Regions from separate parts of the Pseudomonas sp. LB3P25 genome, predicted to be linked through region 3. Evidence: predicted binding sites of a transcription regulator. Region 3 holds the regulator's gene; each other region holds the start of a gene.
What was found. Region 3 encodes sigma-54, which starts transcription at its own class of promoters, with help from an activator protein. Its sites were predicted from a motif close to ANTGGCATNNANNTTGCTNT; they were not measured.

Region 1: the regulator sigma-54 is predicted to act here: its motif matches at 2,373-2,392, upstream of glnA (glutamate--ammonia ligase).
Region 2: the regulator sigma-54 is predicted to act here: its motif matches at 1,596-1,615, upstream of ACYZTW_RS24030 (circularly permuted type 2 ATP-grasp protein).

The regions. Positions count from the first base shown of each region.
Region 1 is NZ_CM142711.1:562,700-566,751, reverse strand. It holds gene typA (translational GTPase TypA) at 1-564, opposite strand, end outside; gene thiI (tRNA uracil 4-sulfurtransferase ThiI) at 704-2,158, opposite strand; gene glnA (glutamate--ammonia ligase) at 2,489-3,895, shown strand; gene ACYZTW_RS02555 (IS1182 family transposase) at 4,041-4,052, opposite strand, start outside.
Region 2 is NZ_CM142711.1:5,226,431-5,230,482, reverse strand. It holds gene speE (polyamine aminopropyltransferase) at 1-233, shown strand, start outside; gene ACYZTW_RS24040 (hypothetical protein) at 397-630, shown strand; gene ACYZTW_RS24035 (ribonuclease E inhibitor RraB) at 844-1,185, shown strand; gene ACYZTW_RS24030 (circularly permuted type 2 ATP-grasp protein) at 1,647-3,056, shown strand; gene ACYZTW_RS24025 (alpha-E domain-containing protein) at 3,069-4,019, shown strand; gene ACYZTW_RS24020 (transglutaminase family protein) at 4,016-4,052, shown strand, end outside.
Region 3 is NZ_CM142711.1:1,214,185-1,218,236, reverse strand. It holds gene lptC (LPS export ABC transporter periplasmic protein LptC) at 1-30, shown strand, start outside; gene lptA (lipopolysaccharide transport periplasmic protein LptA) at 17-565, shown strand; gene lptB (LPS export ABC transporter ATP-binding protein) at 565-1,290, shown strand; gene ACYZTW_RS05215 (RNA polymerase factor sigma-54) at 1,475-2,968, shown strand; gene hpf (ribosome hibernation-promoting factor, HPF/YfiA family) at 3,043-3,351, shown strand; gene ptsN (PTS IIA-like nitrogen regulatory protein PtsN) at 3,364-3,828, shown strand; gene rapZ (RNase adapter RapZ) at 3,831-4,052, shown strand, end outside.

The DNA of each region.
Region 1 (4,052 bases), 650 kb from region 3:
CTGGTACAGCGGGGTCATGTCTTCAGCCATGTCGGTGTGTTCCAGACCGGCAATGCCGTTCAGGGCCGAGGCGTAGACGACTTTGAAGTCCAGCTGTTCTTCGGTAGCACCCAGGTTGTCGAACAGGTCGAAGATCTGGTCCAGAACCCAGTCCGGACGCGCGCCTGGACGGTCAACCTTGTTGATGACCACGATTGGACGCAGGCCGGCTTCGAAAGCCTTCTTGGTCACGAAACGGGTTTGCGGCATAGGGCCGTCTTGAGCGTCAACCAGCAGCAGAACGGAGTCAACCATCGACATTACGCGTTCAACTTCGCCGCCGAAGTCGGCGTGGCCCGGGGTGTCCACGATGTTGATGTGGTGGCCGTTCCAGTTGATGGCGGTGTTTTTCGCCAGAATGGTAATACCGCGCTCTTTCTCCTGGTCGTTGGAGTCCATCACGCGCTCGTCGTTGAGCTCGTTGCGCTCCAGGGTGCCGGATTGACGCAAGAGTTTGTCTACCAGGGTGGTCTTACCATGGTCAACGTGAGCAATGATGGCGATGTTGCGTAGATTTTCGATCACTTGTGTATCTCGATCAGAGGATTCGGTGTGCTGACAAGTCTTGGCAGCGATTAACAGTAGAGTCCGGCAAAGCCGTTACAGCTTGACGGCGGCGTCGGGGGGCCGGTGACGCAGGCCACAGGCAAACAGCCCCGGGCACTTAGCTCGGTCGATAAACGCGCACATTGGCATGCCCCTCACTGAGCAAATGGTGGGCATGCAGGCGACTCATCACGCCTTTGTCGCAATACAGCAGGTACTGGCGAGTAGGGTCCAGTTCCTTGAAACGAGCGTTCAATGCATAAAACGGCATCGCTTGTACCTCAATGCCAACGAGGCCCAGCGGGTCGTCTTCAGCGGCATCCGGGTGACGGATGTCGATGACGATCTGACCAGCCAGCGCTTCGCTGACTTCTTCGATCTGCAAGTCCTGGCCCAATTCGTCGATCACGCGATCGATCGGCACCAGTTTGGCGTTCTCGAGCGCACGCTCAAGTACTGCCATGTCGAACTGTTGTTCTTCGTACTCCACGCGCGGACGCTTGGCGTGGGTCTTGGGGTTCACCGAGATGACCCCGCAGTATTCCGGCATGTGCTTGGCGAAGTCGGCAGTACCGATTTCGTTGGCCAGGTCGATGATGTCCTGCTTGTGACTGGCGATCAGCGGACGCAAGACCAGCTTGTCGGTCACGCAGTCGATCACGGACAGGTTCGGCAGCGTCTGGCTCGACACCTGGGAAATCGCTTCGCCGGTGACCAGCGCATCGATGTCCAGCCGATCGGCAATACGGGAAGCAGCGCGCAACATCATACGCTTCAAAACTACGCCCATATGACTGTTATCGACTTTACCGAGAATTTCTCCCAGTACTTCCTCGAACGGCACACTCACAAATAACACGCGTTGGGAGCTGCCGTACTTCTTCCAGATGAAGTGCGCGACTTCCATAACGCCCAGTTCATGGGCTCGTCCGCCCAGATTGAAGAAGCAGAAATGGCTCATCAGCCCGCGGCGCATGATCTGGTAAGCGGCGACGGTGGAATCGAAGCCACCGGACATCAGCACAAGCGTCTGTTCCAGGGCACCCAGCGGATAACCGCCGATGCTGTTGTGCTGGCTGTGGATCACGAACAACCGTTTGTCGCGAATTTCGATTCGAACTTCGATTTCCGGGTCTTTCAGCGAGATTCCGGCGGCGCCGCACTGACGACGCAGTTGGCTGCCGACGTATTTCTCGACGTCCATCGAGCTGAATTCATGCTTGCCGGCACGCTTGCAACGCACCGAAAAGATCTTCCCGGCCAACGCATCACCGAAGTGCTGCTTGCACTTGGCGACGATGTCGTCGAAGTCACCCAACGGGTATTCGTCGACTTGCAGGAAATGCGCGATGCCCGGCATGCAGCTCAGACGGTCGGTCATCTCCTTCAGGGCTTTGGGCTCGCTGACGCGGGTTTCCAGCTCGAGATTGTCCCACACACCGTTCACCACCACAGCCGGGTCCAGATCGCGGAGCACGGTACGGATGTTTTTGGCCAACTGGCGGATGAAACGCATCCGTACCGGGCGGCTCTTGATGGTGATCTCGGGGAAGACTTTTACGATTAGTTTCATGAAAACAGCGCGCGCTGGGCCAGCCGAAAAAGGGGGGCGCGGATTATAGCGGAAATTGCTCAAGGTTTAACCAGTTAATGTGCAGAAGGTTTTGCGCGCACCAAAACAGGTCATTTACTCAAATTCACGCTACATTACGGGGCGCTATTTCCAGCATTGCTCCGCTTTGTACCTTTATAAGCGTGAAATTGGCGCAAAAAACCCATGGTGGGGCACTGGCATGCAATTTGCTCCCTTGTGAGGCAGGTTGCCTTGGCAGAGTATTCGCGCCGGCATCACCCACATTCTAAGGGCATCCACTACTAAGCCCGAAGCCACCCGGAGGACACTATGTCGAAGTCGGTTCAACTCATCAAAGATCATGACGTCAAGTGGATTGATCTGCGCTTCACGGACACCAAAGGCACTCAGCACCACGTGACCATGCCGGCTCGCGACGCGCTGGATGAAGCTTTCTTCGAAGAAGGCAAAATGTTCGACGGTTCCTCCATCGCTGGCTGGAAAGGCATCGAAGCCTCCGACATGATCCTGATGCCGGACGATTCCACTGCCGTTCTCGACCCGTTCACCGAAGAGCCAACCCTGATCCTGGTTTGCGACGTGATCGAGCCTTCGACCATGCAAGGCTACGACCGTGACCCACGTGCGATCGCCAAGCGTGCCGAGGAATACCTGAAGTCGACCGGTATCGGCGACACCGTATTTGTTGGCCCAGAGCCCGAATTCTTCATCTTCGACGAAGTGAAGTTCAAGTCCGACATCTCCGGCTCCATGTTCAAAATCCACTCCGAACAAGGTTCGTGGATGTCCGACCAGGACGTGGAAGGCGGCAACAAAGGCCACCGTCCAGGCGTCAAAGGCGGCTACTTCCCGGTTCCGCCGTTCGACCACGACCACGAAATCCGTACCTCCATGTGCAACGCCATGGAAGAAATGGGCCTGGTCATCGAAGTTCACCACCACGAAGTGGCCACTGCCGGCCAGAACGAAATCGGTGTGAAGTTCAACACCCTGGTGGCCAAGGCTGACGAAGTTCAGACCCTGAAGTACTGCGTACACAACGTTGCTGATGCATACGGTCGCACCGCGACCTTCATGCCTAAGCCGCTGTACGGCGACAACGGTTCGGGTATGCACGTTCACCTGTCCATCGCCAAAGATGGCAAGAACACCTTCGCTGGCGAAGGCTATGCCGGCCTGTCCGACACCGCTCTGTACTTCATCGGCGGCATCATCAAGCACGGTAAGGCGCTGAACGGCTTCACCAACCCGTCGACCAACTCCTACAAGCGTCTGGTCCCAGGTTTCGAAGCTCCAGTAATGCTGGCCTACTCGGCTCGCAACCGTTCCGCTTCGATCCGTATTCCTTACGTGTCCAGCCCTCGCGCTCGCCGTATCGAAGCCCGCTTCCCGGATCCGGCAGCCAACCCATACCTGGCCTTCGCTGCCCTGGTAATGGCTGGCCTCGACGGCATCCAGAACAAGATCCACCCTGGCGATGCTGCTGACAAAAACCTGTACGACCTGCCGCCTGAAGAGGCGAAAGAGATCCCACAAGTTTGCGGCAGCCTGAAAGAAGCCCTGGAAGAGCTGGACAAAGGTCGTGCGTTCCTGACCAAAGGCGGCGTTTTCAGCGACGACTTCATCGATGCTTACATCGCCCTGAAAAGCGAAGAAGAAATCAAAGTACGTACCTTCGTACACCCACTGGAATACGAGCTGTACTACAGCTGCTGATCCGGTAGCACCTGCGCAAGCGGCGTGACAAAAAAGAGGCCTCCTTCGCAGGCTGTGTGAAAACGCACTGATGGTGGTTCCAAGCAAACGCCCCGACTTGTTCGGGGCGTTTGCTTTTGTGCAGACAGCAGGCGAAAAAGGCTTTTCAGCCCATCAA
Region 2 (4,052 bases), 3.0 Mb from region 3:
TCCCGGACTGGCACTTCTATCAGGCGGCGGTGCCGACCTACATCGGCGGCGCCATGACCTTCGCCTGGGGCGCGACCAATACCGCCTATCGCAAATTATCCCGCGAAACCCTGCAGCAGCGCTTCGCCGGCAGCGGCATCATCACTCGCTACTACAACCCGGAAATCCACATCGGCGCGTTCGCCTTGCCGCAATACGTTCTGCAGGCTGTGAACAAACCTAGCAACGACTGATTTCGAGCAAGCCAGAAAGGGCCGTCTCAGGTTGTGTGAAAACACACCGCAGATGGCCCTTTTTTCATGCTTCACTTATAGAAGGACCGGTTGAACGATTGGCCGGGGAAGAATGTCGAGATACATGTAAGCCCATCCATGGGTTTTATCGAGGAGGCACCTGATGCAAAAGTGGAAAGTCACTTTCGTTGATGATCACGGTGAAAAAGTTGACGAGGTGTTCGAGAGCGATGAATGCCCGGACAACGAGCAAGCCGCGAAACTCATACGCGCCCGGCGTCTGCCTGTGGCTGCCGAACTGGACCTCAACGATCTGGAAGGGCGCGCCGATGATCCGACTGTCAAAAGTCTGAAGAACCAGTGCAGCATTGAAATCCTCGGCATTACGCCAATCTGAACATCTCCTGTCACATTCCTAACCAGACCTTGGCAGCGGCTCTGTCTTGGCGCTACTCTGCAATCGAGATCAGCGAACGGATCGCTAAGGTCTGGTCTTGTCAGCTACATGCTTGCTTCCCACCGGCAACGTTGTTGCCGCATCGCTCGCCCCATTCGGTTGCGAGTGTCGGGAATACGGAAAGTCTATCCATCAGTCTGAGGGGGACGTTTCATGAGCACAGCCTATCAAGAAGACATCAGCACCAGCGTCTTGCGCCGCATGAAAGAAGGCGGTTTCGACTTTTCACGATTCCATCCCATCGAGTTCTACGCCATTTTCCCGGACGAGGAGCGGGCGCGCAGGGCGGCAGGGCACTACTGTGGTGAATCCTTGAATGCACAAATCAGCGTGCGCGATGACGGCGCGTGGTACCTGGAACTGAGCAAAGTGATGTACGCCACCTATGACGGCATCGGCGACTTTGAGCAGGATTTCGAGGCGGTGGTCGAGCCTTTGGGCGGCATCATCGAAGGATGGGGCGTCAAGCAGGAGGTACGAGGGCGACTCGCATAACTTATGAACAGTGACAACATTCAGCAACGGCTGACCTCAGGGTTGGCCGTTTTCGTTTTCGCGGTTTGAAAAGGCCAAAAATCGCAGCCTCGTTTTCTCCTGTAGGCGCTGTCGAGTGAAACGAGGCTGCGATCTATTGATCGTGTTTTTGATTCATAACGTTTCAAAAACGCAAAAAAAAGCCGCCTAAACCGGCGGCTAAAGGGAAGTTCGTCAAGATTTCCAGCGAATGCGCGGATTATCCGCAGCGACTCCCGGGCAGTGAAATCAACTCTGACTATGCTGGTGATAGGCGACAACATTGCGTCGCAATGAAGCGGGGGCGATCAGGTGGGGGCATTTACCGCACAGGATTGGTGCGGTGCGTGCGGTGCGATTATCCAACTGATTGATATCAAAGCGTTTATGCCGATGGCACGGGCTTTGCGAAGCCCAGATGTCCGGGTGACAAGGAGTACGGCATGATCCGCACCTATTTTGATGAGATGTACGATGCCGGCGGCCAGGTCCGCCCGCATTATCGGGAGTTTGCCCGTTGGCTGGCCGAAACGCCTGACGAGCTTTTGGCACAACGGCGACGCGAGGCCGATCTGTTATTTCATCGCGCCGGGATTACCTTCACGCTCTATGGTGATGAGCAAGGGACAGAGCGCCTGATTCCCTTCGACACCATCCCCCGCAGCATCCCCGCCAGTGAATGGCGAGTTGTCGAGCGCGGCTGTATTCAGCGGGTCAAGGCGTTGAACATGTTCCTCGCCGACCTCTATCACGAGCAGCGCATTATCAAGGCCGGCATCATTCCGGCCGAGCAAGTGCTGGCCAACGAGCAATACCAGTTGGCGATGCAAGGGCTGGATCTGCACCGCGATATCTATTCCCACATCTCCGGTGTCGATCTGGTGCGCGATGGCGACGGCACGTACTACGTGCTCGAAGACAACCTTCGTACACCGAGCGGCGTCAGCTACATGCTGGAAGACCGCAAGATGATGATGCGGTTGTTCCCCGAGTTGTTCGCGGCCCAGCGCATTGCCCCTATCGACCACTATCCCAACCTGTTGCTCGACACCCTGAAAAGCTCCAGCCCGATTGATAACCCGAGCGTGGTGGTACTGACGCCGGGTCGTTTTAACAGCGCGTTCTTTGAACATGCGTTTCTGGCGCGGGAAATGGGCGTTGAGCTGGTGGAAGGCGCGGACCTGTTCGTGCGGGATGACAAGGTATTCATGCGCACCACGGACGGGCCTAAAGCCGTCGACGTGATCTACCGTCGCCTCGACGATGCGTTCCTTGATCCGCTGGCGTTCAACCCGGACTCGATGCTCGGCGTTCCAGGGCTGCTGTCGTCGTACCGCTCTGGCAACGTCGTGCTGGCGAATGCCATCGGTACCGGGGTCGCGGACGACAAGTCGGTGTATCCCTTCGTCACGGACATGATCCGTTTCTACCTGGATGAAGAGCCGATCCTGAAGAATGTGCCGACGTGGCAGTGTCGTAATCCCTCTGAACTGTCCCACGTACTGGCCAATCTTCCGGAACTGGTGGTCAAGGAAACCCAGGGCTCCGGCGGTTACGGAATGCTGGTCGGGCCGGCGGCGACGGCGGCGGAAATCGAGTCATTTCGCGCGCGGATCAAAGCCAAGCCCCATGCGTACATCGCCCAACCGACGTTGTCCCTGTCGACCTGTCCGACCTTTGTCGAAAACGGCATCGCTCCACGCCACATCGACCTGCGTCCGTTTGTATTGTCTGGCCGCGAAACCCGGGTTGTGCCCGGCGGTTTGACCCGTGTTGCCCTGCGCGAAGGCTCTCTGGTGGTGAATTCATCCCAGGGCGGTGGAACCAAGGACACCTGGGTGGTCGAGGATTGAAGGAAGCCTGCCATGTTAAGTAGAACTGCCTCGGATTTGTATTGGATGTCGCGTTACCTGGAGCGGGCGGAAAACCTCGCACGGATGCTCGACATCAGTTATTCGCTGTCGCTGATGCCACAGGATGGCCGTGGTGATGGCCTGCATGAACTCGCCATGCCGTTGTTGATCACCGGGACCCTGGACGATTACCTGGAGCGCCACGGCGAATTGCACGCCGAACGGCTGCTGCATTTCTTCGCCCTGGACGCGGCCAACCCGGCGAGCATCTACAGCTGCCTCGGCGCCGCGCGGGCCAGTGCCCATGCGGTGCGTGGGCGAATCACCGCCGACATGTGGGAAAACATCAATGCCACCTGGCTGGAAATTCGCGGGATAGCTGATCAAGGCTTGAGTCGCTACGGCATGAGCCGTTTCTGTGAGTGGATCAAGGAACGTTCCCACCTGTTCCGCGGCGCGTCCTACGGCACCATCATGCGTAACGACGCGTTCCGCTTCATTCGTCTGGGGACGTTTATTGAAAGGGCGGACAACACGCTGCGCCTGCTTGATGCCCGCTACGAAATGGCCGGCGATCAGGCCGAGGCGGTCAGCGACGGCACGGCGCACGCCTATTACCAGTGGAGCGCTTTGCTAAGGGCGTTGTCCTCGTTCGAGGCCTACACCGAAATCTACCGCGATGCGCCTGGCGCCCGGCATGTGGCCGAATTGCTGTTGCTGCGCGCTGATGTTCCGCGTTCGTTGCGGGCCTGTACCGAAGAAATCGACCAGATCCTTGCCCAGTTGCCGGGGGCCAACGGTCGTCCTGCGCAACGCCTGGCCGCGGAAATGGACGCACGCCTGCGCTATACCGGCATCACCGAAATTCTCGACGAAGGCCTGCACGCCTGGCTGACCGAGTTCATCCCTCTGGTGCGCCAGTTGGGTAACGCCATACACAGTTCCTACCTGGAGGCTGCATGAGACTTTCCATTAGCCACGAGACCACCTATCACT
Region 3 (4,052 bases):
AACGTAAGAGGACAGTATGAGGCTCGTTAAAACCCTCCCTATTTTGCTCGGTCTGAGCGCAGCACTGGGAAGCGTGAGCGCCTGGGCTCTGCCGACCGATCAAGCGCAGCCTATCCGCATCCAGGCCGACGACGCCCAGCTGGACGACAAGAATGGTATTGCCACCTATAAAGGTGACGTGATCATCACTCAGGGCTCGATGAAGGTCACCGGCAATACCGTGACCATCACCCGCACCCCGACGGGTGACATCGATGTGGTGACCTCCGTGGGCAACCTCGCCTATTTCGAGCAACTGCAAACCCAGGGCGACACCAAGCCTGTTCAGGGCTGGGGAGTGACTATTCAGTACCACGCCTCGCAAAACCGCGTTGTGCTGATCGATAAGGCGAAAGTCATCGACAAGGACAACAACGTCACCCAAGGCGAGAAAATCGTCTACGACACGGTCAAAAAGCTGGCGAGCGCCGGTCGCGCCACAGGTAACAAAGTCACCGAGTCGCGTCCACGCATCGACATGGTGATCCAGCCGAAGAAGAAAACCGACGAGCAAAAGGCCCAGTAATGGCAACTCTGAAAGCTCAGCATCTGGCCAAGAGCTACAAGAGCCGCCAGGTCGTGCGTGACGTCAGCTTGTCGATCGACAGCGGTCAGATTGTCGGCCTGCTGGGTCCCAACGGCGCCGGCAAAACCACCTGTTTCTACATGATTGTCGGCCTGGTACAGGCCGATCAGGGCCGCGTACTGATTGACGATCTGGATGTCAGCCACCAGCCTATGCACGGTCGTGCGAAGGCCGGTATCGGCTATCTTCCGCAAGAAGCATCGATCTTCCGCAAACTCTCGGTAGCCGACAACATCATGGCGATCCTCGAGACCCGCAAGGAGCTCGACAAGACCGGTCGTCGCAAGGAGCTGGAAAACCTGCTGCAGGAATTCCACATCAGCCACATCCGCGACAATCTCGGCATGAGCCTGTCCGGCGGTGAACGCCGCCGCGTGGAAATTGCCAGGGCACTGGCCACCAACCCGAAATTCATCTTGCTCGACGAACCGTTCGCCGGCGTGGACCCGATTTCGGTGGGAGACATCAAGCAGATCATCTATCACCTCAAGGCCAAGGGCATTGGCGTGCTGATCACTGACCACAACGTCCGTGAAACCCTGGATATCTGCGAAACCGCCTACATCGTCAACGATGGCCAGCTGATCGCCGAAGGTGACTCTGCCACCATCCTGGCCAACAACCTGGTCAAGGAAGTGTATCTGGGCCATGAGTTCCGCCTGTAAGCACTGAGGTGTCTGGCTGGTTGCTCGGGCGCTTGTCTCGATAAAAAATCAATATTTTTTTATTGTTACAGCGCTCTAGGCAAACGCTGCAGTTTCGGGCATATAATTTGCTTATGTTTGGCGCTCCGGCGCCCTGTAGTGGATGGCGCATGTGCGCCGGCGAATAAGGTGTTAAGCCCCTGCCATGAAACCATCGCTAGTCTTGAGAATGGGCCAGCAGCTGACGATGACACCGCAGCTGCAACAGGCCATCCGCCTGCTCCAATTGTCGACCCTGGACCTGCAACAGGAAATCCAGGAGGCCCTGGAATCCAATCCGATGCTCGAACGCCAGGAAGAAGGCGACGACTTCGATAACGCCGATCCCTTGGCCGACAAAGCCGAACAGCAACCCAACGCCGACATTCAGGAACCCTCCTACCAGGAAACCGCCCCGACGGTTGATAACCTCGAGGAAGGCGACTGGAACGAGCGTATCCCCAACGAACTGCCCGTCGATACCGCGTGGGAAGACGTCTACCAGACCAGCGCCAGCAGCCTGCCGAGCAACGATGACGACGAGTGGGATTTCACCACCCGCACATCGGCCGGTGAAAGCCTGCAAAGCCACCTGCTGTGGCAACTGAATCTGGCACCGATGTCCGACACTGATCGCCTGATCGCCGTGACCCTGATCGACTGCATCAACAATCAGGGCTACCTGGACGAAACCCTCGAGGAGATTCTCGAAGCCTTCGACCCGGAACTGGACATCGAGCTGGACGAAATCGAAGCCGTCCTGCACCGCATCCAGCAATTCGAACCCGCGGGTATCGGCGCCCGCAACCTGGGCGAATGCCTGCTGCTGCAATTGCGTCAGTTGTCCGCCAAGACGCCTTGGCTGATCGAAGCCAAACGCCTGGTCACCGATTACATCGACCTGCTCGGCAGCCGCGATTACAGCCAGCTGATGCGTCGCATGAAGCTCAAGGAAGATGAACTGCGCCAAGTGATTGAACTGGTCCAGAGCCTCAACCCGCGCCCAGGCTCGCAGATCGAATCCAGCGAAGCCGAATACGTCGTTCCCGACGTGATCGTACGCAAGGACAACGAGCGCTGGCTGGTGGAGCTGAACCAGGAATCGGTGCCACGACTGCGGGTCAACGCTCAATACGCCGGCTTCGTGCGCCGCGCCGACACCAGCGCCGACAACACCTTCATGCGCAATCAGTTGCAAGAGGCCCGCTGGTTCATCAAGAGCCTGCAAAGCCGCAACGAAACCCTGATGAAAGTAGCCACTCAGATCGTCGAGCATCAGCGCGGCTTTCTTGAGTACGGCGACGAGGCAATGAAGCCGCTGGTCCTGCATGACATCGCCGAAGCGGTGGGCATGCACGAGTCGACGATTTCACGGGTGACCACGCAGAAATTCATGCATACCCCTCGGGGCATATATGAACTGAAATACTTTTTCTCCAGCCACGTCAGCACGTCCGAGGGCGGTGAATGCTCGTCCACGGCGATCCGCGCGATCATCAAAAAACTGGTTGCCGCGGAAAATCAGAAAAAGCCGTTGAGTGACAGCAAGATCGCTGGTTTACTGGAGGCACAAGGCATTCAGGTGGCTCGCCGCACCGTCGCCAAGTACCGCGAATCCCTCGGGATCGCGCCTTCGAGCGAACGCAAGCGGTTGATGTAGAGCCACGCCACAGCGTTCCAGTGGCAGGCATTTCTGCCTGCCGCTTTATGCACTGGCAACGAAGGAGAAGCTGTATGCAAGTCAACATCAGTGGACACCAACTGGAAGTGACCGAACCTCTTCGCACCTACATCGGCGAAAAACTCCAACGATTAGAGAGGCATTTCGACAAGATAACCAACGTGCAGGTCACGATGACGGTCGAAAAGCTCAAGCAGAAAATCGAAGCCACGCTGCATATTCCCGGGAATGAAGTGGTCGCCAACGCGGAACATACCGATATGTACGCGGCGATCGACGCACTCACCGACAAGCTCGATAAACAACTCAAAAAGCATAAGGAAAAGACCCAAAGCCTCCTCCAGGGCGCGACCGGTCGTTAACACTCCCAACCCATGATCCGACTTGAAAGCATCCTGACCCCCGGCCGTTCCCTCGTGAACGTGCCGGGCGGCAGTAAAAAGAAAGCCCTCGAGCAAATTGCCAACCTGATCGCCCGGGAAGTGCCGGATCTGGAGATGCAAGATGTCTTCGAGGCTCTGATTGCCCGTGAAAAACTCGGTTCCACCGGTTTTGGCAACGGCATCGCCATCCCACACTGCCGCCTGAAGGGTTGCGACGCGCCCATTAGTGCCTTGATGCACTTGGACGCCCCTATCGATTTCGACGCCATCGACGGCGCTCCGGTTGACCTGTTGTTCGTTCTACTGGTCCCACAAGCGGCCACCGATGCGCACCTGGAGCTACTGCGCCAGATCGCCAGCATGCTCGATCGCAAGGAAGTGCGTGAAAAACTGCGCAGCGCCCCGAGTAATGAAGCCTTGTATCAGGTTGTCCTGAACGAGCAAAACGGTCATTAATCATGCGCTTGATCATCGTCAGCGGCCGCTCCGGCTCAGGTAAAAGTACCGCACTCGATGTTCTCGAGGACAACGGCTACTACTGCATCGACAACCTGCCCGCCGGTTTGTTGCCGGAACTGGCCGAACGCGCGTTGATTCACACCGAGCTTGCACAACCGCTGGTTGCCGTATCCATCGATGCGCGTAACCTGCCGAGTCACTTGTCGCGGTTTCCCGAACTG